Regions from separate parts of the Marinitoga okinawensis genome, predicted to be linked through region 1. Evidence: riboswitches for the same ligand, from Rfam matches in the RefSeq annotation. Region 1 holds a riboswitch; the other holds the start of a gene.
The links. Region 1 has a riboswitch for cobalamin ahead of ACZ5CK_RS01465 (ABC transporter substrate-binding protein). Riboswitches for the same ligand answer to the same signal wherever they lie in the genome.
Positions count from the first base shown of each region.

Region 2: it holds a riboswitch for cobalamin, as region 1 does, so the genes downstream of both, ACZ5CK_RS09515 (ATP-grasp domain-containing protein) here and ACZ5CK_RS01465 (ABC transporter substrate-binding protein) in region 1, are expected to answer to the same signal.

Region 1 is NZ_AP042422.1:327,150-343,097, reverse strand. It holds gene ACZ5CK_RS01525 (GNAT family N-acetyltransferase) at 1-428, shown strand, start outside; gene ACZ5CK_RS01520 (GNAT family N-acetyltransferase) at 456-998, opposite strand; gene mnmE (tRNA uridine-5-carboxymethylaminomethyl(34) synthesis GTPase MnmE) at 1,616-2,959, shown strand; gene ACZ5CK_RS01510 (hypothetical protein) at 2,970-3,677, shown strand; tRNA gene ACZ5CK_RS01505 (tRNA-Pro) at 3,769-3,844, shown strand; tRNA gene ACZ5CK_RS01500 (tRNA-Gly) at 3,866-3,941, shown strand; tRNA gene ACZ5CK_RS01495 (tRNA-Arg) at 3,942-4,018, shown strand; tRNA gene ACZ5CK_RS01490 (tRNA-His) at 4,039-4,113, shown strand; gene ACZ5CK_RS01485 (adenosylhomocysteinase) at 4,214-5,437, opposite strand; gene ACZ5CK_RS01480 (KamA family radical SAM protein) at 5,791-6,903, opposite strand; gene ACZ5CK_RS01475 (ABC transporter ATP-binding protein) at 7,068-7,835, opposite strand; gene ACZ5CK_RS01470 (FecCD family ABC transporter permease) at 7,832-8,848, opposite strand; gene ACZ5CK_RS01465 (ABC transporter substrate-binding protein) at 8,845-9,729, opposite strand; cobalamin riboswitch at 9,783-9,952, opposite strand; gene ACZ5CK_RS01460 (hypothetical protein) at 10,052-13,588, opposite strand; gene ACZ5CK_RS01455 (hypothetical protein) at 13,663-15,948, opposite strand, start outside.
Region 2 is NZ_AP042422.1:1,939,285-1,955,232, reverse strand. It holds gene ACZ5CK_RS09525 (histidine phosphatase family protein) at 1-490, shown strand, start outside; gene ACZ5CK_RS09520 (AIR synthase related protein) at 487-1,209, shown strand; cobalamin riboswitch at 1,215-1,386, shown strand; gene ACZ5CK_RS09515 (ATP-grasp domain-containing protein) at 1,441-2,463, shown strand; gene ACZ5CK_RS09510 (succinate--CoA ligase subunit alpha) at 2,456-3,292, shown strand; gene ACZ5CK_RS09505 (aspartate-alanine antiporter-like transporter) at 3,302-4,432, shown strand; gene ACZ5CK_RS09500 (S8 family serine peptidase) at 4,464-6,407, opposite strand; gene ACZ5CK_RS09495 (hypothetical protein) at 6,423-9,881, opposite strand; gene ACZ5CK_RS09490 (DEAD/DEAH box helicase) at 10,069-13,014, opposite strand; gene ACZ5CK_RS09485 (cytochrome c biogenesis CcdA family protein) at 13,085-13,786, shown strand; gene ACZ5CK_RS09480 (thioredoxin family protein) at 13,791-14,456, shown strand; gene ACZ5CK_RS09475 (adenylosuccinate synthase) at 14,616-15,869, shown strand.

The sequences.
Region 1 (15,948 bases):
ACATTGAAAAAACAGATGATGTGAAATTCGGATATTCCCAAATAGATTACAAATGGATACACGATAGAGCTGTTGAAGCATTACATTATATAAAACGAAACCCAAATTGGCAAAGAGAGCCAAAAACTTTAGAGTTATCTAAAGATAGATATCAAATGGAAAAAATAACTTACAAAGGCTTTTCTATTGGATATATTGTATGGGGAATCACAAAAGATAGTGCATTTATTGTAGACATTTCTCCTATAATAGACGAAACTAAATATGAAGAAATTTTTGCAGATGCGATTAATAGATTTGCTGATATGAATTTTAAAAATGTTACTATAGTTTCTTTGCCAGAAGATGATCCTTTAAGTTCTATAGTAAAAAAACATAATTTTAATGTTTTTCTAAAACAAATAGAAATGGAGAAAAGAATACATTAAAATATTTAAAAAAACACGACTGTAAAGTCAGTCGTGTTTTTTTTCTTTCCATTCTTTTCTTAAAATACCCATTATTATTTCATCATGATATTTTCCTTCTCTATAAATCTGCTCTCTTAATACCCCTTCAACTTTAAATCCAACTTTTTCATATGATTTTATAGCCCTTTTATTAAAACTAAATACATGTAATTTTATCTTATTAACATTCATTTCATTAAAAACAAAACCCACTAATAATTCCATCGCTTCTGTTCCATATCCATTATTTAAAAATGGTTTCCCAAGAAAAATACCAACAGTTGCAACAGAATTTTTCCAGTCAATATCGTTTATTCCGCATCCACCAATATACTTTTTATCTTCAATTCTTTCTATAGCAAAATTATATTTACCATCGCCCATAGGATTATTGCTTTCATACCATTTTTCCTCATCTTCCATTCTAAATGGAAAAGGGATGCCTGGCATCAAATACTTTTTCACCTCATAATCATTGATATATTCTAATACTTCTTTTAAATCATCTTTAGAATATGCTCTTAATCTTACCTTTTTACCCTCTAACATAAAACCCCTCCCTAAAAAATCGGATTTTTTAATAAAAGCACAAATATTTGAGAATATTATAACAAATTATAACTTCCATGTCAATTATAAATATTGATTTATTGAAAAATTAATAATAGAGAATTATAACCCCCGTCCAGGCGGTGAAATTTCTAATTCCTCGTTAAATATTTTCTTGCCGCTGTCGCTCAAACATTGCATCCATGCAATGGTTTCGCTCAAAAAAACATCCTGTTTTTTTGTCAGCTCACGCAAATATTTAACTCGGGAATTTTCAAGCCTTACCTTAGGTTATAATTCGCTATTATTATAAAATTTCATAATAAATTGAGAAAAGACTCGAAATTTGCCTGATAAAATCATGAATGTAGCTGTTAAAATCCCAAGGATGGGATTTTAAGCGAAGCAACACACGATGTGTTGTCTGAGCGACAGCTGAAAATGAATGATTTTATCAGATTAGCAAATGAGCGTCTGGCCGAAATTTATTATGCAAATTTTATAATACATTTCATTTCAATAAATCAATATTATTAACAATATGGGATTATAATATTAAAAAATATTGTAGGTTTATATGTTATAATATATCAGAAAAACTTTGAGGAGTGATTTTTATGATTTTTGATACAATAGCTGCTATTTCTTCACCATTAGGAACTGGTGCAATATCAGTAATTAGAATTACTGGAAATAAAACAAAAAAATTAATTAAAGAATTGTTTGATAATGAAAAAACAGAACCAAAAAAGATGTATTATGGCTGGATAAAAGATAAAGATGAAATAATAGATGAAGTTACCTGGGTATACCATAAAGGTCCAAAAAGTTATACTGGAGAAGATATGCTGGAAATTTTTGGACACGGTGGAGTATTAGTTACTAAAAAAATCCTTAACTTGATATTATCAAAGAATATTAGAGAAGCATTGCCAGGAGAATTCTCTAAAAGAGCTGTTATGAATAAAAAAATGGATTTAGTGAAAGCCGAAGCAATAAATGAGCTTATTCATGCAAATTCTGATTATGCTTTAAAAGCTGCTGCAAATCAAATGGAAGGAAAACTCTCAGAAAAAATTCAGGATTTAAAAAAAGATTTGTTTACTATAGCTGCAAGAATAGAAGTAGAAATGGACTATCCAGAAGATTTTGAAGTTGATAATTTTGAGTTTCTAAATTCATTAAATAAGGTTAAAGATGAATTAATTTATTTATATGAAAATGCTGATAATGGAATCACAGCTATAGAAGGAATTAAAATGGCTATTGTTGGAAAACCAAATGCTGGAAAATCAACTTTGCTAAATGCCTTATTAAGAAAAGATAGGGCTATTGTAACAGATATCCCCGGAACAACACGAGATACCATAGAAGAAAGTTTAAGTATTCGTGGTATTTTAATAAAATCTATTGATACCGCTGGCATAAGAGAAACCGAAGATGTAGTAGAAAAAATCGGAGTTGAAAGATCTTTAAAAGCTATTGAAGAATCAAAATTAATATTATTCGTTTTAGACAACTCTACTGGTATAGAAGATTATGATATTGAAGTATATGAAAAATTAAAAGAGTTTTCATATAAAGATATTATAATAGTTATAAATAAATCTGATATAAAAAATAGAGTCAATTTTAATGTACCTTGGAAAGATTATGATATTGTAAAAATTTCAGCTTCAAATGGAGATATTAGAAACCTAGAAGAATTAATTTACGACAAATTAAAAAATACCGTAATAACGAACGAATACACCCTTACAAACGAAAGACAAAAAAACGCTGTTAAGAAAGCTATTGATTCTGTTTCTAAGGCTATTGAAGGTATAAACTTAGGATTAACTAACGATGCTATAATGTTTGATGTTAGAAAGACAATTGAGGGGTTAAATGAACTTACAGGAGAAGATTATACAGAAACATTATTAGATAATATATTTGGTAATTTTTGCGTAGGAAAGTAGAGGTGTATATATGAATTCTTTAATTCTTTCTATTCTTTTTGGATTAACTCCATTTTTACAACTATTTATCAAAGGATGGGCTTTTTTTGGGTTATCTCTTATACTTTTTATTATATATTATCAAATATTAAAAGGCAAGGGTAAAAGCGTTTTTTCTTTCCTTGCAGGCACCATTATAGCAAGTGAAGCTATTGCTGTATTATTTGGATTTACTAATTTTCTTGTTTTATTTTATATATTAGTAGTTTCAGCTATTTTCTTGGTTGCAGCTAATGAAGAAAAAAAGATCGATATTTTAAAAAATCATATTGATATTAATAATTTTAATTCAAAGGAATGGAAATTTTATCAACTTTTTTTTGGACGAGGCGAAATTTCTTCTATAGAAGAAGTTGGTAAATTATTACCTGCTGTTTTTGCAATAGGAGAAAACAAAATTGCTTATTCTTTTAAAATGCCAAACGGTGAATATTTTAATCAAATAATTAACAAGAATGATATAAAAGAATATAATCTTTTTGATATAAAAGGCAAACAAGAACTATATTATGTTAAAATACAAGATTTATTTTTACCAAATAGGAGATTAAGAAATTTACATAAGCCTTATTTAGAAAGCTTTTGTTTATCTATATATTTAAAAGAAAATGAAGTAATAACTTTTTATGAAGAACCGGAGATCTTACATAAAATTGTTGAGAAATTAGATAATCTATAAACTTGTAAAAATCTTGAAATATTTTTTTACTTGACTGGTAATGATTTTTGTGGTATTATAATTCTCGGACATCTGATGAAGATGGATGTGTCGGAGCGTAGCGCAGATGGTAGCGCGCCGGTCTTGGGAACCGGAGGTCGCTGGTTCGATCCCAGTCGCTCCGACCAGAAGGTGGCGACCTTAAAAGTGCGGCTGTAGTTCAATTGGTAGAACACTGGCCTTCCAAGCCAGGGGTTGCGAGTTCGAGTCTCGTCGGCCGCTCCAGCGCCCATAGCTCAATAGGATAGAGCATTGGATTTCTAATCCAAGGGTTGGGGGTTCGAGTCCCTCTGGGCGCGCCACCTTTTTTTATTTAGTGATGGTGGCATTAGTTCAGTGGTAGAACGCCTGACTGTGGATCAGGATGTCGTGGGTTCAAATCCCACATGCCACCCCAACAAAAAGGGAACCTATTACGGTTCCTTTTTTTGTTATCCAATACCCTTTTATTTCTTAAATTTTAATATAAAAGTGGAAGCTTATGCTTCCACTTTTTGTTATTTCCAACTATTTAAATATTCTATTTGTTCTGGAGTTAATTCATCAATTTCTATTCCCATAGATTTTAATTTAATTTTAGCTATTTTTAGATCCACTTCATATGGCACGGGTTTAACATCAATATCTATCTTACCTTTATTTTCTTTTAAATATTTTGCCCCTTCTAATTGCAGTGAAAATGAAAGATCCATTATCTCTACTGGATGCCCATCACCATTTACAAGATTTACTAATCTTCCCATACCAAGTAAATATAATTTATTTCCATTTGGCATAGTATATTGTGTTACACCATTTCTAACTTCTTTCTTTTCTACATTTATTCTTTCTAAATCTGCAACCTTTACTTCAATATCAAAATGTCCAGCATTAGCCAATATAACACCATCTTTCATAGACAAGAAATGTCTTTCTACAATAACATCTGTATCACCTGTAACTGTAACAAAAAAATCACCGATTTTAGCAGCTTCATCCATAGACATTACTTCAAATCCATCCATTACAGCTTCAATTGCTTTTATAGGATCTACTTCCGTAACTATAACCTTTGCACCTAATCCTTTTGCTCTCATTGCAACACCTTTTCCACACCATCCATATCCTGCAACAACAACATTTTTACCTGCAACTGTTAAATTAGTTGATCTTATTATACCATCCCATGTAGACTGTCCTGTTCCGTATCTATTATCAAACAAATATTTCATATATGAATCATTTACATCAATTACTGGCACTTTTAATTTACCATCTTTAAGTAATGCCTTATATCTTTTTATTCCTGTTGTAGTTTCTTCATTAATTCCCCAAATACTTTCTAATAATTCTGGATATTTTTCTACAATTCTAACCCCCAAATCTGCTCCATCATCTATGACAATATTCGGTTTAATTGCTAAAACATTATCGATATTTTTCCAATAAAGCTCTTCGTCTGGTGTTCTTTTAGCATATACATTTACTCCATACGTTTTCAAAGCTTCTGCCACATCATCTTGTGTAGATAAAGGATTACTACTTGTAATAGCAACATTAGCTCCTAATTCATGTAATACAACAGCTGTATATGCAGTTTTAGCTTCTAGATGAATGCTCATCGAAATATTTATTCCTTTAAATGGTTGTTCTTCCATATACATTTCTTTTAATGTATTCAATACCTTCATATGTTGTTTTACCCATTCTATCTTTTTTTTACCTGATTCTACTAAATCCATAATCTCCCCCCTTAATTTTATTTTAATAACATTTTATATTATATCACTATTTATAAAAAAATCCCAGAGATTTATCTCCGGGATCCCAAACTATTGACAAAGTATTTTCTAAAAAAATAATATGAACGAATACTTGAAAATTCCCGAGAAAATTCTAATGAAGCAGGTTAATTTTGCATTCATGCAAAATTGAGTGAAAACGAACACGGATGTGAGTTTGATACGACCTACGAAAATGAGAATTTTTGAGGATTTAGAATTTTCCGTATGAGTGAATATTATTTTTGAAAATACTTGTATTTAATTTTTAAGTTTGTCAATAAACTTAAATTCCAGAGTTTTATATCTAGGATTTATATTAACGGATTATCAACAAAATATTCTTCAACTAAATCTTTATAATCATCAAGCCAATATGCATTTTGATTTCTCTTATAAACCATAAATTTTCCAGCATTTTTAGGATCATGCGCTCTTTGATATTTAAATATAATATGTTCTTTAGTAAGAGCAGCTACTTCTATTTTTCCTGTTTCATGCGACATAACAAATCTTGCTCTTTTAGCAAGACCTGAAACATTCATTATTGCTTTAAGAAATATCTGATATCCTTCTTCTATAGGAACAGCAAATGGTTTATTACCTGCAACAGGTCTTCCTTGAAATACATAATATGGTGGAATACCAATAAATGATAGTTTTTTAAACAATTCCATCAATGTTCTCCAATCAGCATTTACCCCTTTAATTAAAGGTGTTTGATTAGCTAATATTGCACCTGCTTTTAATAATTTATTTATTGCTTTTATAGACACATCTGTAATTTCATTAGGATGATTAAATTGTGTCATAATATATATTTTTTTCTCATTAGTAGAATATTTTTTAATCATTTCAATTAATTCTGGATCTTCTAAAATCCTATATGGATTAAAAGCTAACATTTTTGATCCAATTCTGATAATTTGAACGTGTTCAATTTCTCTGATTTGCTTAATGATATTTTCTAATTTTTCTGTAGATAATAGTAAAGGATCTCCTCCAGTTAATAATACATTAGTTATTTCCTTATGCTGTTTTATATATTTAAGATCTTCAGTTACATCTCTAACAACTTCAGCACCAGTATTTATAAATAATCTTTTTCTGAAACAGAATCTACAAAATCCACCACATACATCATTTACCAAAAGCAAAGCTGTATCTCTATATTTATGTTGTAATCCTTTGCTTATGGTATATGACTTTTCATTTGAAGCGTCTAATCTTCCCCATTCTTCTAATTCTCCAATTTGTGGAATAATCAAATTTCTAATGGGATCATTTGGATCATCCCAATTAATTAAACTTAAATAATAATCATTAGCTCTAAACTTATACTTTTCAGTGACTTTCTTTAATTCTTTTTTTTCTTCTTCAGTTAATTGTTCCACTTTGTCGATGTTTATAATATATTTTACACTCAATGCATCCTCCTCCTTTCAAAGTTATTTAACAAAAAAACTTGGCTCTTTTTAGAGTCTTGAATTCGAACGTTTTGAAAATTTGAAATATAAAGACAAGCGTTATTTCAGATAGTGTTAATAAAGAAGAAATAAGAGGATCTGTATATATATTATACCATATGAAATCAATATTCAAAAATAACTTGAGGTTTATTTTTTATAGGATGATTGGTTATTATACAATCTATATCATATATTTCTTTCATTATTTTCTTTGTAATTATATCTTCAGGTTTACCATGATATTTTATAATCCCCTCTTTAAAAATATATATTCTATCGGAATAGAGAGAGGCTAAATTAATATCATGAAATATAGAAAGAACACTTTTATTTTTTTGAATAGATTCATTTTTTACCATTCTTACTAATTGTTGCGTATATCCCGGATCAATTTGTGAAACAAATTCATCCAACAATAATACATTAGTATCTTGAGTCAATGCTCTTGTTAGCATTACTCTTTGCTTTTCACCACCACTTAAATAATTATATATTCTATCTTTAAATTTTAACGTGTCCGTCTTTTCCATTATTTTATTTATAAATTCATAATCTCTTTTTGAAAACAATGTTTCATAAGGTATTCTGCCAGAAGAAATAATACTTTCTACTGTAAAATCAAAAGATGTATAAAATTCCTGAGGAACAACGGAAATTTCTTTGAATAATTCTTTTTTAGAATATTTATTTATATTTTTACCATTAATAATAATTTCTCCTCCATCTATTGTTTCTACCATGGTTAATAATTTTAATACTGTAGTTTTTCCAGAACCATTCGGACCTATAATCGATACAAATTCTCCTTTCTCAATATATAATTCATCAATGTATAAAGTAAAATGATTATTATATGAAAATTTTAGATTTTTTATTTCAATTATTCTCATATTTTTCTTCCTCTTTTCATAATAATAATAAAAATAGGAGCTCCTACCAATGACGTTGTTACACCAATAGGCAATTCTGTAGGTCTGAATAAATAACGCGAAAACAAATCTGCAAATCCTAAAAATATTCCACCATATATTAAAGAACCTATTGTAGAATAATAAATATTAGGGCCAGTAAGTTTTCTTACAAGATGCGGAATTATTAATCCAACAAAGCCTATAATACCTGCTTTTGAAACAACTACAGAAACAGCAAATATATTTATAGTTAATACTAATAACTTTATTTTTTCTGGATTTATTCCAGAAAAAATTGATATATCATCACCCATAGCAACAACTTCAATATGCTTTTTAAAAATAAAATTAATTGAAATTTGAAGAATTAAAAATATACTTAAAATTATTAAATCAGACCACACAATATTTCCTGTACTACCCATAAGCCAAAAATTTACATGCAGTAAATTTTGCCAGAATAAAACAGTAAACAAAGTTGAAATTGAGTTAAAAACAAATCCAACAATAACTCCACTTAAAATTAAAGAAACAACTGGAATTTTCCTTCCCTCTTTTGCCAATGCAAAAGTTATTCCAGTAGCTATTAAAGCAGATAAAAATGAAAAAGTTTCTATTCCAAAAGGTAAATCTATGCCATATACACTTTTTAATGCAGTATATATAACAGCACCAAAACTTGCTCCAGATGAAATACCAATAATAAACGGATCAGCTAGTGGGTTTTTTATTATCATTTGAAAGTCATTACCAGCTATTGCGAGAATAGATCCTATTAATATGGTTCCGATTACTCTCGGTAATCTTAAATTGAATATTATTCTATCATATAACATATTATCAGATTTATTTAAAAAGGCTAACATTACATCTTTAAAAGGAATTTTTACTGTCCCTAAAGATGTAAATAATATTATTGATAAAATAATAAAAATAATACCTAATGAAAGGGAAAAAATCGGGGAGAATCTCCCCGAAATTATTTTTTTCATTTATTTTCACTGAAGAGTTGATTAATCTCCCCTAATAAGTCTATTAATCCTGTATTTGGCAAAGATGCTTTATTGCCATCTATGATAAAAACTTTCCCTTCTTTAACAGCTTTCACATCCTTAAATTGCTCAGCTTTCATAATTAAATCATATGCCCCTTTATCACCAGGATAATAAGCTGGCACTAAAATAATATCCGGATTTTCTTTAACAACAAATTCTGGCCCAATAGCAAACCAACCATTATTTCCTGTATATGGTGCAGTTACATTAATTCCACCAGCATACGCGATTATTTCATTCAAATACGAACCTGTACCACATGTCCACATTTGTGAAACACTACCATATGCTGATAAATAAATAACCCTTGGTTTTTCTTTCCAAGCAAATGTATTTTTTGCTATATTTAGCATTCTTGCTCTTAACTTTTGTGAATAATCCTGAGCAGTTTTATCTTTACCTAAAATAACTCCAACGAGTGATAAATCTCTAAATACTTCATTTAATGTCGTAGGATTTACAACAAATGTTTTTATTCCAAATTTTTCTAATTTTGAAACTTCTCCTTCTTGAAATCCCCCAGTTAATAATACAACATCAGGATTTAAAGAAACTATTTTTTCTACATTTAAAGGAACCATATTTCCTATTTTTTCTACATCTGTTATATATGAATCAAAATCTGTAACCCCAACAACTTTATCTTTAGATCCAAGTTTCACAATAAAATCAGAAATAGCAGGTGCTGCAACCACAATTCTTTCAACTTCCTTATTAAATGTAACTACTCTTCCTAAATCATCAACTAATGTAACTGGTTGAAATGCAAATACTGATAAGGCTAATACCAATAGTACTGCTAAAAACAACTTTTTCATCTATAATCCCTCCTATATAAAATCTATTTTCCATCTTCTTTTCGCGAGAAGATGGAACAAATTCCTTTAAAATAGGTCTCCCGGCTTGTGGCTCATTCTACTCCCAGCGCCTTCCCAGAGAAATGTTTCCAGTGGCTTAGTGCTGGTTTCGTCCCCACTCACGGTGGCGCGACCGCAACGGATTTTCACCGTTTTCCCTTACACTTTAAAGGAATTTTTATTTAATTGTCAATGATATTATATCATGATCATTATAATATTTCAAATAAAAATTATATATAAAAAAATCCCCGGGAATAATCCCAGGGATTTTGCAATAATATTAATTTGTTGCTATATTTCCAAAGTTAAGCCAATTAAGATCTACTGTTAATGATGGTGTGTATGGTGCTGCTCCTCCATCATGTAATACTACTAAACCATTTTCACCATCTGCTACTAATATATAATTACCTGAAATAACTGTTGAATAACATGCACCTTGTGTATCGTATTCACTTGCTACATAATCATTATCTGCATCTGGATCATTGGATGATGTATGCAATGCATCAGCATTTGTTAATGTTGTTGGATCTGCTACTCTCATTACAACTACCCCTCTATTACCTGCTGATAGTTCATAATATCCAGCTGCTCTTTGTTTTATTCCTGTTATAATTGCATCATCAAATTTTACTCCACCTTTTGATGACCAGGTTATTGTTGGACCTGCAGCATAATCATAATGAACAACGTTTAACCCTTGAGTTCCATCTGCTACATATATGTCATCATTAGCTGCATCTACATATAAATCAAATGCTGTTCCAGACGTATCATAATTCGGATGAGCTGAATCTGGTATTGAAGGAGTTTGTGGTGTTGATATATCAAATAACACTATGCCATTTTCGCCATCCGCTACCAATAATGCATCAGTTCCACCACCATCATAATCATCATCATACCCTATTGCCATCATTACTCCATCATTCGATGTTCCATTATTATCTATAAATGAATCAACATATACTGGCACTCTTGTATTTGCTTGTGAGGTTATATCAAATACTGCTAAACCTTGTGGTCCATCTGCTACATATAACCATTCATCACCACTTAAATCAAAACTACCGTCTACAGCATATGGGTAAACGTCATATGCATAACCATCCGTTTCTACGCTACCAATCATAGCAATATCTGCTGCATCTTCAAATGCGGTATCATCACCATCAGCATCAGCATCTATTACTGCAATACCTTTTGGTCCATCTGCTACATAAATTAGAAATTCTTGATTTGCTGGAGCACCACCATCATCATGGTGAATATACTTAACATTTCTTGCATAACCTGGTGTATGTATTGTTGTAACATATGTTGGATTATTAATATTTGCTAAAGCTGCTCCAGCATCATAAATTTGAACTCCATTATCTCCATCAGCAATTATTACATATCGATTTTCTGCAACATCTATGTTTCTTGCTACTGAACCATTATTTAAACTTCCGCTTAGTGTTAGATTATTAACATCTACAATGTTCAATCCATTATAATCATCGCCAACAAAACCTGTACCACCATCTACTACTATTCCTTTTGCATATCCTCCTGTGTTATAACTTCCTACATAAGACAATGATGATTTTTCAAGTTTTACTACTCCGTTTGCTCCATCTGCTACATATACATAATCTCCCTGTACATCTACTGATTCTGCATATCCTGATGTGTTATATGAACTTACTACACTTGGATTTGTCTTGTCGCTTACATCCACTTTGTATACTCCCGTTTCTCCTCCTGCTACATATGCATAATCTCCATCTATCGCTACATCTCTTGCATTTGTTATATCACTTAATGTCCCTATTATTTCTGGATTCGATAAATCACTTATATCTACTATTACTAATCCTCCTGATCCTGCTGCTACATATGCTGCTGTCCCATCTACTGTTACTTGATTTGAATCTCCGCTTATTGCTAAATGTGATTTTAAGGTTAATGTGAATGTTCCATCTGGATCATCATCTGTATTTGCTTGATCAGCTGCAGTTGAAGTAAATTCTACTATATATAATCCTTCTGAACCTGCAGAAGCTAATAAATAATGCTTAGAATTATCGCTGTCATAATAATATGCTATTCCTTTTGCTTTATCTCCTAAATAGAATTTTGCTAAACTATCATCTTTTTCTAAAACCCACGTATTTACAGCAGTATTATCATAATACAATACTGTTATTCCATCGCTTCCATCTGCTACTGCAACATATTTATCATTTGCTCCATTGAATTTTGCCACATCATATACATATCCATCTGTATCCACTATATTATTACCTTCAATTTGAGGATTAGAAGTATCACTTACATCTATTACAAATACTCCTTCATTTCCTCCTGCTACAAATATCTTATCTAATGTTTCTGTTGAGAAACTATATGTCGATGTTTCTGCTTCTCCACCTTTCCCATCTTTTGCTACTGCTTTCCAATAATATGTTGTCCCTCTTTCTAATGATAATGCACTTGTTTGTGAAACTGCTAAATCTGATGCTATTTTTACTGATGGGTCTTTACTATCTACTAATGATTGATCTGTACTTAAATATACATCATATGTGAGTGAGTCCCCATCAGGATCTGTCGCATCATCAAAATCAAGCGATGTTGTTATAGAAACATTTAATGCCCCATCTGCTGGAACTGGTGCTGCTCCTCCAAATAGTGGTGGTGTATTTTCTGATGGTAAGCTCTTTCCATAATTCCTTGCAAATATTATGAAATCATATAAGTCTACTTTTCCATCATGAAATGCTATACTATATATTGAATCATCTTCCCATCCTTCTAATGGCGCTATTTCTGCTGGATATATATCAAAATCTTCATCATACAATGCATCTCCTTGTGCTGTTCCATAATGATCTAAGAATACTAAGAAGTCATCCATATCTACTGTGTTATCTTTGTCATTTCCTGCTGTATCTGGATCATCAAAGTCTCCTAATAATTCTGGATCATATACTACTATTTCTCCTGCATGTGTGTCTGCTGTTACTTCATCTAAATTACTATCTAATAATGTTGCTTCTAGTGTCGTGTTACCTTGTCCTTTTGGATTTACATCTTTTGCTATTATGTATACTCTTACTATGTCTTCATCTTCTACACTTATCGTTGAGCCATCTTGGGTTACAAATGTTATTTCTAATTTCCCAGGTGTGTTTATTGGATCTGATAATAATGTGTTATTTGCTGCTGAATTTAATAATTCTACTCCATTGTTCCCTTTTGATGTGTCTATATCTATTAGTTCATTTGGATAGTGTAAGTCTATTTGAAAACTTTCTACTCCACTTATACTTTTTGCATGTATTACTATTGATGCTTCATCTCCTGATCTTAATCTTACTGAATCCGATACACTTAATCCATCTTCATATGGCGCTACTGCTTTTGTTATTATTTTGTTTGTTTTTTCATCTAATATCGCTGCTTTTGTTTCTATTTTATTACTTTCAGGATTTAAATATTCTCTTTTTACTGAGAATAACTTTTCTCCTTTTGTTATATCTTTTCTTGCTTTTGAATACATTACTACTGTTTTGTTTGGATAATTTTTTACCATCATCAATGCACTGTTTTTATCATACATAAACGCTTCTTTTGGTATGTTTTTATCAAATTCTATTTCTACTGCTGATGCGTTTACTTTTGAGTAAAAATCATAGTTGTTCCCTAAGCTTACATCTACATGATCTGTATTCAATAATTCTACTGGCGCACTTTTGAAACAACTCGATAAAAAGAAAATACTCAAAAAAACCGTAAACAAAAACAAATATAATCCTTTCTTTCTCATAATCACACCTCCATTTTTTATAACCTTCCATTATAAATATCGTAGAAACACAAAATAACTTTAATAATATTCTTTTAATTTGCTGCTATTTTATTAAAATTTACCCAGTTCATATGTTTATAGAGTGTCATTTCATACGGTTCAGTGTCATCATCTTCATATATATCTATTCCTCCAAAACCATTTGAAACGAAAGTTAAATATTTTCCTTCATCTGAACAAACTAATCTCCACCAAGGCCATCCCCAGCCAAAACTGAAAACCCATCTACATTCTTGAACCTGAATAAAAGCATTATATGATAAATAAGACATTCCTTCAGTTTTAGCAATTTGAACAACATAATTACCATCACTATCATTATCCTCAGATTCACTAAATTGTCTGAAATCCTCATCCCCAATTTCTTCAGGAGTTGAGATTTTCATTATTAATATACCTCCATTTCCCGCATCTACTCTAAAATAGTCACCACCTCTTTCCATAAGATTCGATATGAAATATTTACAACTCCTACTCCCACCCCTTTTCTCCCATTTTTGCGGATTATTTGTGTTATATTGTATTACACTTATACCTCTTTCTCCATTGGCTACATATATAAAGTTATCTTTTGTATACACTCCATATACACTTCCTCCTAAATCGTATCTTGCATGATTAAAGTCTGGAATCGTTGGATTTTCAGGATCACTTAAATCATATAAAACAACCCCACCTTCACCATCAGCTATCACTAAAGCTTTTTGATCCCCAGGTGTACTACCATCATAATCATCCATTAGTTCAACATACATCATATTTCCAATATTATAACTATATTGATTGTTATCTTTTTTTTCTATAATAAATTCAGGATGAAATATTTTATATGAATCTCCTATACTATATACATCTAATCCATTTTCTCCATTTGCTGCATATATATACTCATCTCCACTATAATTAAAACCACCACCTGCATCAGTACTAAAATCAACTGCTAATATATCTTCGACATTTCCATAAGCATGATCATGAATTATATCAGTAACTTCTATATCATCACCATTTTCAAATGGAATATCATTTCCATTAACATCTGCATTTATAACAACAATTCCACCTGAACCATCAGCTACATATATGACAAAATCTTTTTCTTCATTTCCCCCAAAATCTGTTTTTTTAAAGAATACATAAACTACATCCTTTGCTGTTCCTTCAGTTTCTATTGATTTTATTAAAGTCATCTTATCTATATTTGATAGTTTATCACCAGCGTCATAAATTTTTACACCAGCAATACTATCTGCAACAATAACATATTCTGCATTACCAGATGTATTGTATGCTAAAGTAATATCCCTTGCATACAAACCTATATCAAAATTACCTATAAAAGTCATATCATTAACATTTATTATTTCTAATCCTCTAAAACCATCACCAACAAATCCTGTACCACCATCTACTACTATTCCTTTTGCATATCCTCCTGTGTTGTAACTTCCTACATAAGACAATGATGATTTTTCAAGTTTTACTACTCCGTTTGCTCCATCTGCTACATATACATAATCTCCCTGTACATCTACTGATTCTGCATATCCTGATGTGTTATATGAACTTACTACACTTGGATTTGTCTTGTCGCTTACATCCACTTTGTATACTCCCGTTTCTCCTCCTGCTACATATGCATAATCTCCATCTATCGCTACATCTCTTGCATTTGTTATATCACTTAATGTCCCTATTATTTCTGGATTCGATAAATCACTTATATCTACTATTACTAATCCTCCTGATCCTGCTGCTACATATGCTGCTGTCCCATCTACTGTTACTTGATTTGAATCTCCGCTTATTGCTAAATGTGATTTTAAGGTTAATGTGAATTGACCAACTGGATTATCTGATACTCCAGCTGCAGAGTCATCGGTGTTTCCCGGATCAAAATTAATTATGTATAAACCTTTAGATCCTGCTGTTGCTAATATATAATGATTGTTATTTTTAAAATAATAAGCTACACCTTTTGCCATATCTCCTAGATAGAATGGCTCTTCATCAAGATCTGCCTTTATTTGAGGATGAGAATTATTGTCATCATATAATGCAACTTTTATTCCTTTTTCACCATCAGCTATTGCTATATATGTATTATTTCCAGAATTAAATTTTGCTACATCATATGCATAACCATCTGTATCTATTATGTTGTACTCATCATCCCCATCTTTCTCAATTTGAGGATTAGAAGTATCACTTACATCTATTACAAATACTCCTTCATTTCCTCCTGCTACAAATATCTTATCTAATGTTTCTGTTGAGAAACTATATGTCGATGTTTCTGCTTCTCCACCTTTCCCATC
Region 2 (15,948 bases), 660 kb from region 1:
AAGACATGTTGAAACAGAAGCAAATATAAATAAAAAATTTAGTGGTTGGAGTAATTATAATATTACACAAAATGGACTTAATCAAATTAATGAATTAAAAAGAAAACTGAAAAACAAATATGTAGATTATATTATTACTAGTCCATTATATAGAGCATATTATACAGCATTAGAAATATCAAAAGTTGTAAATATAGAAATTATTATTGATGAAAGAATAAAAGAAATAAATTTTGGTATTTTTGATGGCAAAACAATAGAAGAAATTAAAGAAAAATATTATAAAGAATATCTATCGTGGATGGAGAATTATAAAAAATATTGTTTTCCAAATGGTGAATGTTATTCTTCTTTTTTTAAAAGAATAGATGAATTTTTAAATGATTTAGATAAAACAAAAAAATATATTATAGTTACACATGGTGGCGTAATTAATTATATAACTAAAAAACGTATAAATTTAGGGGATTATATGGAGGTGGAAATATAATTATAAAAAAAATAAGGGATTTAACAATTGTTGATATAGAGGATAAAGAATTAGTAATATCTTGTGATTCTTCTGGTGCAATTGGAAATAAAGATATGGATGTAGTAAAAATTTCGCCAGATATTGTTGGATATTTTGGAGCACATGTTGCATTATGTGAAAACATTGCATATGGTGCAACACCTATTACTATTGTAAATACATTATCAGTTGAAATGAATAATACAGGAAAAGAAATAATAAAAGGAATAAAAAAGGCAGCGAAATTAATAGATATAGATACGGAAAATGTAATTACAGGAAGTACAGAAGAAAATTTTCCAACAATACAAACTGGAATAGGTATTACGGTCATAGGTATTAAAGAAAAAAACATCAACTTTAAAACAGAAAAAGAAAATATTGCAATATTAGTTGGATTGCCTAAAGTTGGTGAAGAGGTGCTAAATAGTAATGATATTCTCACATTAGATATATTAAAGCGTTTAAGAGATAACAATTATATACACGAAATAGTACCTATAGGTTCAAAAGGTATTCTTTATGAAATTAATGAAATTTCTAAGTTATGGGATTTAGAATTTAAATTACTTAATTATAATGTTGATCTATATAAAAGTGCTGGACCAGCAACATGTGCAGTAATAACTTTAAAAGAAGAAAATTTGAAAAATTTAAATATTGATATACCATTAATTAAATTAGGAAAATTTAATTAAAAAATAATACCTCCAGGATTGAAGGTAAATAATTAAAAGGGAAGATGGTGAAAATCCATCGCGGCCCCGCCACCGTAACTGGGGACGAAACCAACAAAATGCCACTGGGAAACTGGGAAGGCGTTGGGAGTAGATAGATCCAGAAGCCGGGAGACCTGCCTTTAGTCCTAAGGTATTCCCATTCGCGCGGGCGAAATGGGGAAATTTTTATATATATTGGAGGTGTATGGTATGAAGATTTATGAATTTGTGGGTAAAAAACTTTTAAGGGACTATGGGATAATGGTTCCAGAATCCTATTTGGTAAAGAAAGAACCTTCTGAAATTAAGTTTTTACCAGTAGTGCTGAAATCACAGGTTTTAGTAGGAGGTAGAATGAAAGCTGGTGGGGTATTATTCGTCCATGAAGAATGTGAATTTAAAAGTAAAGTAAAGGAGTTGTTATTTAAAGAAATTAAAGGTGAAAAACCGTATGGAGTATTAGTGGAGAAAATGATACCTATACGAAAGGAATATTATATTTCTTTAGTGTTAGATAGGGAAGAAAAAGATATTGTTATATTATTTTCAGAAAAAGGTGGAATAGACATAGAGAATAATAAAGATAGTATTATAAAAACAAATTTTGATGATCTTGAAGGAAAAATTCCAGAAAAAATATCAAAAATATTGCCAAAATTAAGAAAACTATTTAGAGAAAAGGATTTAACATTATTAGAAATAAATCCCTTAGTTGAAAACATAAATGGAGAATTATATGCACTTGATATAGTAATGCATTTAGATGATAATGCGATATTTAGACAGAATTGGGTAAAGGAGTTTGTTGAAGAGAAATTTCTATTTCATTTTGTAAAATTAGATGGTGACATTGGAATAATTGGATGTGGTGCAGGTATAGTTATGGCTACTATGGATGCTGTGAAATTATTGGGTGGAGAACCTGCAAATTTTCTTGATTTAGGTGGTGGAGCCGAAAGAGACATAACAATAGAAGCATTAAATCTTTTAAAAGGATATGGTATAAATCGTATAATATTAAATATTTTTGGTGGAATAACGAAATGTGATGAAATAGCCTCAGGATTAGTAGAATTCAAAAATAAAAATTCAGAAATACAATTATATGCTAGATTAACAGGAACAAATGAAGAGGAAGCTAAAAAAATATTAAAAGAAAATAATATAGGATATTATGATGATATGTATTCAATGATTTCAGATGCTGTAAGGATGGTGAGAATCAATGATTAATGGCAATGAAAGAGTATGTGTTCAAGGAATTACAGGGAAATACGGTAAATTACATACAGAAAAAATGCTAAAATATGGAACTAAAATTTTGTGCGGGGTTTCGAAAAATAAAAATATAAAAAATATAAATGGAGTAGAAGTTTTAAATAATATGAATGATGCAGTAGAAAAATATAATGTAGATACTTCAATAGTTTTTGTTCCTGCGCCATTTGCTAAAGATGCTGTTTTTGAAGCGATAAATGCTGGAATAAAGAAAATTATAATTATTACAGAACATATTCCTCAGCAAGATATGTTGGATGTATATAGAATATCTAAAGATAATGATGTAATGTTAATAGGACCAAATTGTCCAGGAGTAATATTACCAGGTGTATCAAAAATTGGAATAATGCCAGAAAATGCGTTTAAACCTGGAGATATTGCGGTTATTTCAAGAAGTGGAACATTAATGTATGAAATATCAAATTATTTGTCGAAATATTCAACAGGAATAAAAGTGGGTATAGGACTTGGTGGTGATCCTATTATTGGTACATCAGTTGCAGAAGTATTTGATTATATAATAGAAGAAGATATAAAAAAGGTGGTAATTATAGGTGAAGTTGGTGGTAATGAAGAAATTAAAGGTATTGAATATGCACTAAAAAAAGGATATAATGGAGATATAAAAGTATTTTTTGCAGGAAGAACGGTACCAAAAGGTAAGAGAATGGGACATGCTGGTGCTATTATAGAGGGATTTGAAGGCAGTATAGAATATAAAGAGATAAAGTTGAAAGAACTTGGAGTTAAGGTAATAAAACAAATTCCAGATTTAGTATAGGAGGTTAATATGAAAAATCCATATTTATTATTATTTCTATCAATATTTTTTGGAATTTTGTTAGGTAAAATAAAAATTAAAAACTTCAAATTAGGTAGTTCTGGAGCATTATTTAGTGGTTTAATAATAGGCTGGTATTCAACCAGCCTTTTCAATGAACAAACAATTGTTAAATTGAATAGCGAATTTCAGCAATTTTTTTTATTTTCTCTAATACTATTTATATCCTCAATAGGCTTAATAGCATCAAAGGATTTGGATAAGATTATAAAAAAATATGGAATAAAGTTTTTAATTATGGCATTTTTTATTACTTTTACCGGATTTATAACAACATATATATTTTCCAGATTTGGTAATAAATATGAATTTGTTGGTATATATTCTGGAGCTTTAACCAGCTCTCCTGGATTAGCAACGGCATTAGAAACAGCACCAAATCATGAAAAAGAAATAATATCTGGATATACCTTTGGATATATTCCAGGAGTTTTAGCTGTAATTCTTTCTATGTATATATTTCCATATATATTTAAAATAAATATAAAAAATGAAAAGAAGACATTAATGGAAGAAATGCATTTTGTAGAAGATAAAGAAGAAAAATTTGATTTTTTAGCATATTCTTTAGTAATAATAATTGGAATATTAATAGGTAATTATACATTTGATTTTAATTATATTTCTTTTAAATTAGGAATTACAGGTGGTGTATTATTATCTTCATTATTTTTGGGGAAATTAGGAAAAGTATGGATTTTTGATTTTAGAATGAATAAAAAAATATTAAAAACACTTCAAGAATTTGGACTATTAATGTTTTTATCGTCAGTTGGTTTAAAATCAGGATATAATACATTAAATAATTTAAATATTCAAACTTTAAGTTTAATGCTGTATTCCTTTATTATAGCCATAATATCAATAACTTTAGGATTTTTATTTGGCAAATATGTTTTAAAAATTAATTGGATAATATTATCTGGATCTGTATGTGGTGGAATGACAAGTACTCCCGGATTAGGCGCCGCAATGGATGCTAATGCTTCAGAAGAAGTAGCAATAGGCTATGGAGCAACTTACCCGTTTGCGTTACTTGGAATGGTGATATTTAATAAAATTTTGATAATGATAAGATAAACGGTCCCGGAAAGGGACCGTTTTTATTGTTTTAGAAAATTGTCCAAGGAATTATACCAGGATCAACTTGACCAACAAATCTATTATCTTCAACAAATCCCTTTGATTGTCCATATGGAATTATACCAGATACAGGAACAGGGTGGTCATTAATAGTAGCAGTACCTTCAAAAGTTATCTCACTAGCATTTTTTGTTACATCTCTATATACAAATAATCTAAATTGACCACTTAAATTTGAAAGATCAAAAGATACATTAGTAGCTTCTTCATCTATTGAATATGTGTGTACTACATAAAATGGTGAATATAAATAATTAATATTTTCAACCATTAATGTGGCACCACCTGTAAATGTTGAATCAAAGGTTAAATCCAACGTAAATGATGAATCTAAATATAGATAAATTTCTGTACTATTATTTGTAAAAGTAATATCTTTAATTAAAGTAGTAGCTTCTTCTGATCTGAAAATAGGTGAATCTAATTGTAGATAATCAGGTCCACTTAAAATTAAAGTATAGGTTCCGGGATCAACATTAGACAATTCAGCCCAACCATCATCTGTAGTTACATAATAATTACCGCCATCTCCATTTTTCCTAATCAACGATAAAAATATATTTGATAATGGCATACCATCATTGCTATATATATAGAAATCTCTTGTAGATCCAACATCTGTTGGCAATGTTGCATTAACAGCAGCTGCAGCATCAATTCTTCCAAATCCTGATGCATGATCCCAACCAGTTTTATCAATATCTACAGCTGTATTTTCTATCATTTTTCTTATTTGATATGGTGTTGCATTTGGATGTAATTGTTTTAATAGTGCAGCTAAAGCTGAAACATGAGGTGTTGCCATTGATGTCCCATTCCAGTAATCATATGGTTCTCCATATACTGCAGGAGTGCTTCTTGGAACTGTAGATAATATTTTTTCACCAGGTGCAGCTACAGATATTGTATCACTATGATTAGAAAAGTTTGTAATTTCATCTCTTGCATTTGAAGCAGCAACGGCAATAACTCCTGGATATGATGAAGGATAATGCCAGTGTTGATCAGTATGAGAATTTCCAGCTGCAGCTACAAATACAGCATTATTAGATAATGCATAATCTATAGCAGTTTTTAATGTTTTAGAATATCCACCGCCTCCCCAACTATTTGATAATACTTGAGCTCCGTGATTAACAGCCCAGATAATTCCTCTTGCTACATAGGCATCACCAACATAACCAGGTTGGAAAATAGGAATAGACATTATTTTTGCACCATATGCTAAACCAACAACGCCTTTACCATCTTTTTTAGCGGCAATAGTTCCGGCAACATGTGTTCCGTGTTCGTCACCTAAATATTTATCGTTCTCATAATCTTCGTCTGGCATTATTAAATTTCCAGTTACAGGATCAAATCCAGTAACAAATTGTCCTTGTAAATCAGGATGTTGTGCATCTATAGGTGTATCTACAACAGCAACAATTACATTTGTGCCTGTAGCTACTTGCCAAGCTCCCTTTGCACCAATTTTATCTAACCCCCACAAGCTATCTTCTGAAACACCATCGATATTTTTTGTGATCGTATCATCGACAATTCCAGGAGTAGGATCTATTAATTCTCTTTTGAAACTTGGTTCAACATATTTTATTCCTTCTAATTTTAGGGATTTTAACTTTGAATAAGCTTCTTTAACTGTTCCGTTGAATTTAATTCCAACAACCTTAATTTCTGGTATTTCAATATATACTTCTCCATTTAATAATTTTTTTATTTTATTAACAGCTTCTTTGTTTTCATAACCAACGAGAAGCCTTCCTTCTATGATTTGTTCATTATTAAATTCTCCAAAAGATACATTATTTGATAATTTATCAGAATTGTTATTTAATAAAGAAGACTGACAACTGGCAAATAGAAATAAAACAGATAGAAATGCAATCAAAATATATTTTAAATTTTTCATATTCTCCCCTCCTTATTATTGTTTTGACCAATCATTATTATTTCTTAAACTGATTTCCCATTTATTATAAAATTTCAAAATGCCTTTTACATCTAATTTATCGTTTATAGTAGCATCTTTTGTCAGGTTATCAGAACCACCTTTGTATACATATATTAAAGAAGTTCCATCAGTAGTGTCATATTCTAACTCTAGACCATAATTATCCATATTTGTAACAGTACCTGATGTGGTTACTAAAGAACCAGTATATGGATTTAAATTATCTCGGCCAAAAACTTCTTCAAGTAAATCAGGAGTTAAAGTTAATGGAGATAATTCGTTAGATGATTCTTTTGATAATATTTCTACGTTTTTCATAGCAAATTGTTTTCCCGAAGTATCAGAATACATGTCTCCTTTAACAATTAAAACATCTCCTATATTTACGTCTTCAACATTTGAATCAAATTTTAATTTAATTGCTTTTCCTGTATCAGGATCTTCTAAATAAACGTATTTTTTATATACATGAACAACATTTCCTTTAATATTTATTCCGAATAAATATGTATTGTAGTATTTATCTTGAGCTTCTGGAATTGAATAATGATCATATACTTCCGTTCCTGTAGTAAATGTATTAAATGTATCAGCATCGACACCACCAAATGGATCAACCTTATAACCTTGATCAATAGATACCGAAATTGCGCTTGAAATACCATCATATGTCATAGCATATGCTAAATCCACAGCCCAGGAATATGTTTTGTTTGGTTGTAATGGTTCATTATAGTAAAATGCTCCATCAGCATTTAATAAGAACCATTGTTGATCAGAATAACTTATAGATAAAGATTTTGGGCCAACAACATCATACATTTGTTGATATAACTTACCATCTTCACCTATATAACCAGGTAATAAATGTTGATCAGATTGGACTAAATCATATATCCATAATGTGTATTCAAAAGTAGCATTATCTAATGAATCATCATGTTTTACAGGAGTTATTTCAAAAATAGGCTCTCTTGCAACATTTGTTGCTAACATAGATGGAGAAGTTAATTGAACGTCAAACATTCCAAGTGGAGTAACAGAGCCTAATTTGTGCATTTCAGTTTCACCGTCATCATATACAGAACTTACTGCGTAATAAACGGTTTTTCCAGGTTTTAATTCTGGAGAATAATCTCTAAAGACTTTGTTAGTTTTGGCATATTGTGAAACATACCCAACTTTTTCCCAGTTTGATCCATCAAATGATCTATAAATATTATAGCCATTTGGCCATTGATAATATTCATGATTTGGATCAAATGCATCTGCAGGAATCCACCAGACTTCAACCCAAAGATTTGTATTATTAGGAGCACTTTCAACAGTATAATTTAGTGATTTACCGAATTTATTTTCAAAAGCCTTAATTTTTTTATCAATATTCTTTTTAATTAATGTATTTAATTTAATATTAGATTTTTCAATATTATTTCCTTGATTATAAAAACCTATTTCCATTCTTCTGGTATATGCATCTAAGTTTGTTCCTATACCATAACTTGCCCAATCTTGAGGTATGAATTTAGGTAATTTAACATCATTATTATTTAATATATTTAGATATTTAACTAATTCTATTTGATTATCATTATAATCATATACTGTAATATGTAAATCTGTTAATCCATTATAATCAAAAGTATTAAACGCAAATGCGACCTCAGATGCACCGCTGGTATATCCTCTATCTCCAGTCATAAAACTCGAACCTGGAGTTTTTCCTAATGATGCATATATTATATTAATATGATCATTTGATTTTGGAGTGGCAGCAACAGTTACAACTATTGGACCTGCAACAATAGATGAATCTAAACTAATTTCGTCTAATATTCCACTAATATATTTTGAATAATCATATACATGGAAATCAATCTCTGGTAATATTTGTGTATCTGGATCAGGATTTAATTCTGCTTTTCTTAGAGTTAAATATATTTTCTTTGTTTCGCCTACATTTAGCATTAACCCATCTACTTTAGTTAAAGCATGATTCATTTTTGTTGCTTCAATAGTTAATGATGTTGAGTCTTCACTAATATTGAGTGTAAATGTAGCCATACCGCTTTCATCAGTTTTAGCAGTTAATCCATTTACTGTAACTGTTGCATCGGCTACAGCAGGACCGGATTTTGCATCGGTTACATATACAACAGCTGTGGCATTACCAGTTAAGCTTTCTATTGTAGGAGTATATGAAAATGCTTTTTCAGCAAATCCACCAAATGGATCTTTTGCAACAACTATATAATTACCATCTTTATTTTCCGTATTAAAGAAACTTCCAACTTTATCTTTTTCTAATAGTGTTGAAGCATTAGGTGTGCCTGAATATATTTCATATAATAATTCATCATTATCATTATCAATAACATCCCATATAAATCTAACAACAGTATTATTAACTACACTAGATGCTACGTCACTATCAAAAACAGGATTAGAGTTAGCTTTTAATGTAAATGACCATTCAGGACTTTTAGTTTCAAAACCCTTTGAATCTCTTGCAATAATGTACCAAGAATGGGATTCTTCAGGGGATAAACCTGATAGAGTTAATTCCATTTCATCAGTAGTTGCTAACATTGTATCATCAACATAAACATCAAATTCTAAAGCATCATTATCAACATCAGTAGCTAACCATGACAATGTTAATATTGCACCATCATCAAATGTTGAATAATCCCAAGAAACATTAGCTGTACCATTTTCAGGTGTTGGATTTCCAACTTCTGGAGAATGATTTTCTCCTTCGTATGATTCATTAGCTACTTGGAAAGAAAATACAGAACTTTCAACTTCAATATTTCCCAATTCAATAGCAACAACCTTAAACTTATAATCTCCAATAGTAGATAAATTATTAAATTCAAAAGATTTTGATATGGTTGTTCCAGCTAAAGTGAAATCAGCATCTCCAGGTTTTTGTAGCATTACTTTAAATTCATAATTTCTATTATCAACAAGAGATAATACTTCCCAGCTTATTACTTTTGATGTATTTTTTAACACTGAAGTATTATCTTTTGATAATACTTTAACTTTTTTTATACTTGGAACAACTTTAAAAGTTAATGGTTTGGTTTTTACGGTTTGTTTATCTGTAGAAACCTCAACATAATATGAATAATCACCCAAAGTAGCTAATTTTTCTTCAGGAATAGTAACTGAAGTTAAATTTGTTCCATTTTTTTCAAATACAGTAGTTGCACCTTTTTTTACCACAATTTTAGAATTAAAGCTATCAACACCAGCAACAGACCATTGGATATCAACTGAAGTTTTTACTGGCACAACTCCATTAATACCAGTTACGGCTTTCGTAATAGAAACTGTTAACGGAATCTGTTGTGTAACACATGATGAAAATAAAAATAGTAAGAAAACGCTAAGCATTAGAAAATAAAAAACTTTTCTGTCTTTCATTCTTCAACCCCCTTTATTATGATATTGAAAAATTTTATATAAGAATTTAACACACTATTATACAATAAAATTAAATGAAATTCAAGTGAATTATAAGTTAATCTAAAAATGTATAAATTAATTTTGTTTCTTGATTGAAAATTTAATTAACATAATAACATTTATAAAAAATAGAGCGTTTAACGCCCTATTTAAATAATTGCATGATATCTTCTTTTGTTAAATTTTTTAATAATGATTTTTCTTCTGTAATTGCAAGGTTATATAAATCATTTTTTGCATTTTTTAACTTTAATATTTTCTCTTCAATAGAATTTTTTGTAATAAACTTATATACAAATACAGGTTTTGTTTGACCTATTCTATATACCCTATCTGTTGCCTGGTTTTCTACAGCTGGATTCCACCACGGATCATAATGTATTACATAATCTGCTCCTGTAATATTTAATCCGGTGCCACCAGCTTTTAAACTAACAAGAAGAATTTTTATATTGTTATCATTATTAAATTCATTGATTATTTCTACTCTTTTTTTAGTTTGACCGGTGATTTTATTATATTCAATATTTTCTTCTTTTAACCAATCTTCCATTATATAAATCATTTTTACGAATTGAGAAAAAACAACAATTTTATGATTTTCTTTTAAAACTTCTAAAACGAATTTTTTGAATTCATTAAATTTAGAAGATTCAATATTTACGCCTAATAATTTTGGATGATTTACTACTTGCCTTAAACGAAGTAATCCTTCTAATACACTAAAATTTAAAGTTCCCTGTGACATTGCAATTTTTTGTTTATACTCATTTAATATTTGATGATATATTTTTAATTGATGCTGTGTCATTTCATTGAAGATATATTCTTCTGTTTTTGGTGGTAATTCTTTTAAAACATTTTCTTTTTTTCTTCTCAAAATAAATGGATTGATTTTTTTCTTTAACTTTTCTATACTTTCCTTATTTGCATAATTATATTTTCTTAAGAAATCCTTTCTTTTCCCAAAGAATCCTGGCATTAAGAATTCAAATATATTATATAAATCGTTTAAAGAATTTTCTAAAGGAGTGCCGGTTAAGGCTAATTTATGAGACGCTTTTAATTTTTTAATAGCTGAATATAATTTTGTTTCATGATTCTTTATATATTGAGCTTCGTCGAGAATAATATAAAATAATTTCATTTTTTTAAAGTTGTCTATAGAATTTCTTATTGTTCCATAAGTGGTTAATATTACATCAACATCATCAGGAATATCTTTTTGATTATTATGATATATATAATATTTCAAATTAGAAGTAAATTTTTCTATTTCGTATGCCCAGTTATATACTACAGATCTAGGGGTAATAATTAAAAACTTTCTTTTTTTCTCTTTTAAAGATAATATTAATGCTATAGTTTGTACAGTTTTTCCAAGACCCATATCATCTGCTAATATACCATTAAAATTAAATTCTTGAAGATATCTAAGGAAATAATATCCCTGAATTTGATAATCTCTCATAGGTGATTTTAATTCTGGAATATCATATTCTCTGATTTTTTCAAAGTTTTTAATGTTTTCAATAAAAGATTTTGTTTTTTTATCTAAGGATTCCAGTTTTAAATTAGGATTATTTAAAAATGAGTATATATTATAACTTTCAATTTCCACTTTATCTTTTTTAAATTTCAAATCTTCCAATCTTTCTAATATTTTTTCTGGTATTTTAATGATGGTATCATCTTTTAGAACTATAAAATTATCTTTTCTGTTTCTCAAAATATTTATATCAATTTTTTTATTGTCTTTTAAAATTATTTCTCCGTCAACATCAAACCAATTATTTTTTAAGTTTAGTTTCATTTGTATGCTTTCAATTTCCTGTCTTTTAATATTTTTATTCATTTTTATTATTATATTTTTATCTAAGAATTTTATTTTACTATCGATAAAATCAAAAAAAGAATCTATATCTAATGCTCCTTTTCCTTTTTCATCTAAATCAATTCCTGCATTTTTTAATGAATTTAATAATTTATTTTCTTCATCAAAATTTCTATATTTATAATCATTATAGAATTCTATTTCTGTACCATATAAAAATTTTCCTTTTAAATAGAATTGATCGTTTATGAAGCTAATATATAAATTTAATTTAGGAATAAAAATATCTTTTTTAATTCCTAAATTTTCATCAATTTCTATTTCAAAACCATATTTTTCATATTTTATAAGATTATCTTTAATGAAAATTTCGAGTCCGTTTTTATCTTTAAATTTGACATGTGTTTCTATTGGACCATAATAAGGGAAAAGTATATTTGTTTTTGATTTTATTAATGACAAAGTGTTGTTTTCAAAATAAGCATAATCATCATATGTTGAGACGATATTTTTTTTATTTAATTCTGGTAGTAGTTTAATAGTAGAAATATTCTCTTTAATATTACCACTAACATATAATTTAAATTTGATATCATCGTTCCATACTATTTTTTTCTTATTTTTTAATAGAATCTTTTTACTTTTTATTTTTTTAAGTTCTTCAAAATTTTTTAAAATTAATTTATACTCAGAAGTTCCACTAATGTGAATAGGAACTAATAATTTTTTTATATCATTTTCGTCTTCTGGTATTTTTGTTTTTAAAAAACTCAGTATTTTTTTATATGTGTCAATATCTTTTCTTAAGACGACTCTCTTTTCTTTTAAGCGTCCTAATTTAACATAAGTATATGGGTTTTCTGGGTAAATTAAATAATATGTATCTCCATAATCATTTATTCCCAGATATTCATCAATATTTACTTCGAGATGATAATCGTCATTAAATTTTCCTTTATTTTTTAAATTATTTTCTATAGTAAAAATTAATGCAGCTATATGAGAACACATTTTATTTTCCGAAACATGACTGCATGTACACATATGTCCTATTTTTAATGTTTCTTTATTTATATAAAAGAAAGGCCTGAAATTCCTAACATCATCATTTACGATTCCAGTGAAACTTAATAGCTCATCACCATATTCAACAAAATCCTCAACTTTAAGATTTTTAGCTTTTTCAAGTATTTCTGGTGAAATGGAATTTTTGAAATCTTCAATTGCATTTAATATTTTGAATAAATTTTTAATCATAAAATATGCACCTCTTTTTTGAAAAAATGGAGTTTTTTTGTTATAATTGAAAATAAAATGGAGTTTTTATATGGTAGGTGATTTAATGGAAACATTTACATTATCTGTTCAACCTGATATTACATATATTAGTGCTTTTTTAGGTGGGATAATATCCTTTTTTAGTCCGTGTGTTTTACCCCTTGTACCATTGTTTTTTGGTATATTGATGCCGGATTTGAAAAATGTTTCATTAATCTTAAAACGTGGTATGGCATTTTTTATAGGATTATCATTGTTTTTTTCAATTCTTGGAGCTTTGGCAGGAATAGCTGGATCAATGTTATCAAAATACCAATTCATATTTAATATTATAGCAGGAATTTTCATTATTTGGTTGGGGATTTATTATTTGTTTGATAAAAAAGGATTTAAAGGTGCTAAAGTTAATCTTTTAAAACATAAGAATACATCGTTTATCAGTGCATTTGTAATGGGTATTTTAATCTCATTTGTATGGATACCGTGTTCGGGACCAATTTTAGCAGCTGTGTTAACATTTGCATCTACAACATCAAATATATATAAAGGCATGCTTATGTTATTTTTATATTCTCTTGGTATATCTATACCATTTTTGTTTTTAAGTGGAATTGTAAGTAAATTAGTTTCTAAAATAACCTTTGGAACACCAAAATGGGAGAAGTATTTAAAAATTCTTGGTAGTATATTATTGATTATAATAGGAGTATTGGTATTATTAAATAAATTTAACACATTACAGGGAGTGTGAAATAATGAGAAAAATATTAATTGTGGTTGTATTGTTGGTAATTTCTATTTATTCTTTTTCGAATGTGAAATTAGATGATTTTGTTATTCATGATTTTAATAACGCAATAAAAATAGGTGATATAACTGGTAAAAATGTAATTGTAATGTTTTCTTCTGAAACATGTTATTACTGCAAAAAGTTTAAAAATGAGGTTTTAGTTGATAAAGAAATACAAAAATGGTTAAGAACGGAATTTGTTATTGCAGAAATAAATCCAGATAGAAATAAAAAAGCTGTTTATAAGGGGAAAACATTAAATTATGCGGAATTATTTGGTGCATTTGGGGTCAGAGGAACTCCGACATTTTTCTTTTTTAATAGCAAAGGTGAAGCATTAGCGCAATTGCCAGGATATGTAGAGAAAGATACTTTTTTATCGATATTAAAATATTTTAAATATTATAGGAATGAGAAAATTAGTTTTAAAAATTTTTTAAGCAAAAAGGTAGATGTGGTAATTGGTAAGAAAATACTAAAGTTAAATAAAGAAGATATAGATTTTCTTTTGAAGAATGATCCTAATACAAAAAAGTACAATAAAAAATTAGATGAGTTTACAAATGTTGTTATGGATGAAGAAGATAAAAAAGTAGAAGATAAATATTATGTTGTAATATATAAAAAATAATACAATATATTGTATTTTTTTCGACTTATGATATAATATATCTTGTTATAATATTAATCTTAAGGAAGGTTATATTATGCGAAAGAAAAAATTACAAAAATTAATATATAATAAAAAAGCCCTGTAAAGGGGCTTTTTTACTTTGTTGGAGGTGAAAATATGGAAAGGGTTGCGATTGTTGGAGCTCAGTGGGGAGATGAGGGTAAAGGTAAGGTGGTAAATTACTTTTCAAAAAATTATGAATGGATAGTAAGATTTTCTGGTGGTGCTAATGCAGGGCATACTATTTATTATAAGGATAAAAAATATGTGAATCATTTATTGCCTTCTATAATACCAGAAGGTGAATCAAAGGCATTTTTGGGCGCTGGAATGGTTATAGATATTGAACAATTAATAAAAGAAATAGAAATATTAGAAAATGATTTTCCAGGTGTCTCTTCTAAAATATATATTGACTTAGAAGCATTTATGGTTTTACCTTATCATAAAGAGGAAGATGAAATTTTAGAAAAATTAAGGAAAAATCCAATAGGAACAACCAAAAAAGGGATTGGTCCATCTTATACTGATAAAGTGTCAAGAGAAGGTTTTAAGATTTATCATTTATTTGACGAAAAACTTTTGAAACAAAGATTAGAGGAAGTCATATTTTTGAAGAAAAATATTTATGGTGAAATGTTTAATTTTAAATCTGAAGAAATATTTGAATATTTAATAAATCAAAAGAAAAAGCTCGAGAAGATGAATGTTAATTTTACTTCAGCAATAGATATGGCAAATGTATTTAGAAATACTTCGGTGCTTTTTGAAGGTGCCCAGGGAGTATTGCTTGATCTTGACTTTGGTACATATCCTTTTGTGACGTCTGGAGCAACTATGGCTCACGGAGTATCTTCGGTTGGTTTTTCGACATTTGAATTAGATGAAGTTCTTGGTGTATTAAAAGCTTATACTACAAGAGTTGGGGAAGGACCCTTTCCCACAGAAGAGCTTGGAGAAATGGGAGAAATGATAAGAAAAAAAGGTAATGAATTTGGTGCAACTACGGGAAGGCCAAGAAGAGTAGGATGGCTGGATTTACCAGCATTAAGATATGCAAAATTAAGATCGGGTTTAACGAAATTTGTTATTACAAAAGCAGATGTTTTAAATGGTTTAGATAAAATAAAAGTATGTGTAGCATATGATGTTAATGGTGAAATAAAAGAAGTCCCAACATCATCATATGATTTTTTTGTTGGAAAACCTGTATACGAAACATTGGAAGGTTGGCCTGATACAAAGCATATAAATTTTCTAAAATACATGTCTTTTATTGAAGAAAAAACAGGTGTAGAAATTCCATATATTTCTTATGGACCTAAAACAAATGAAATGTGTACAAAAAATGATCTTATATTTGAAATATAAACGACCTCTTTGGAGGTCGTTTTTATAATAGAAATTTTTAGTTAATATTTTAGAAATAAAAAGATAGTATCATAAAATT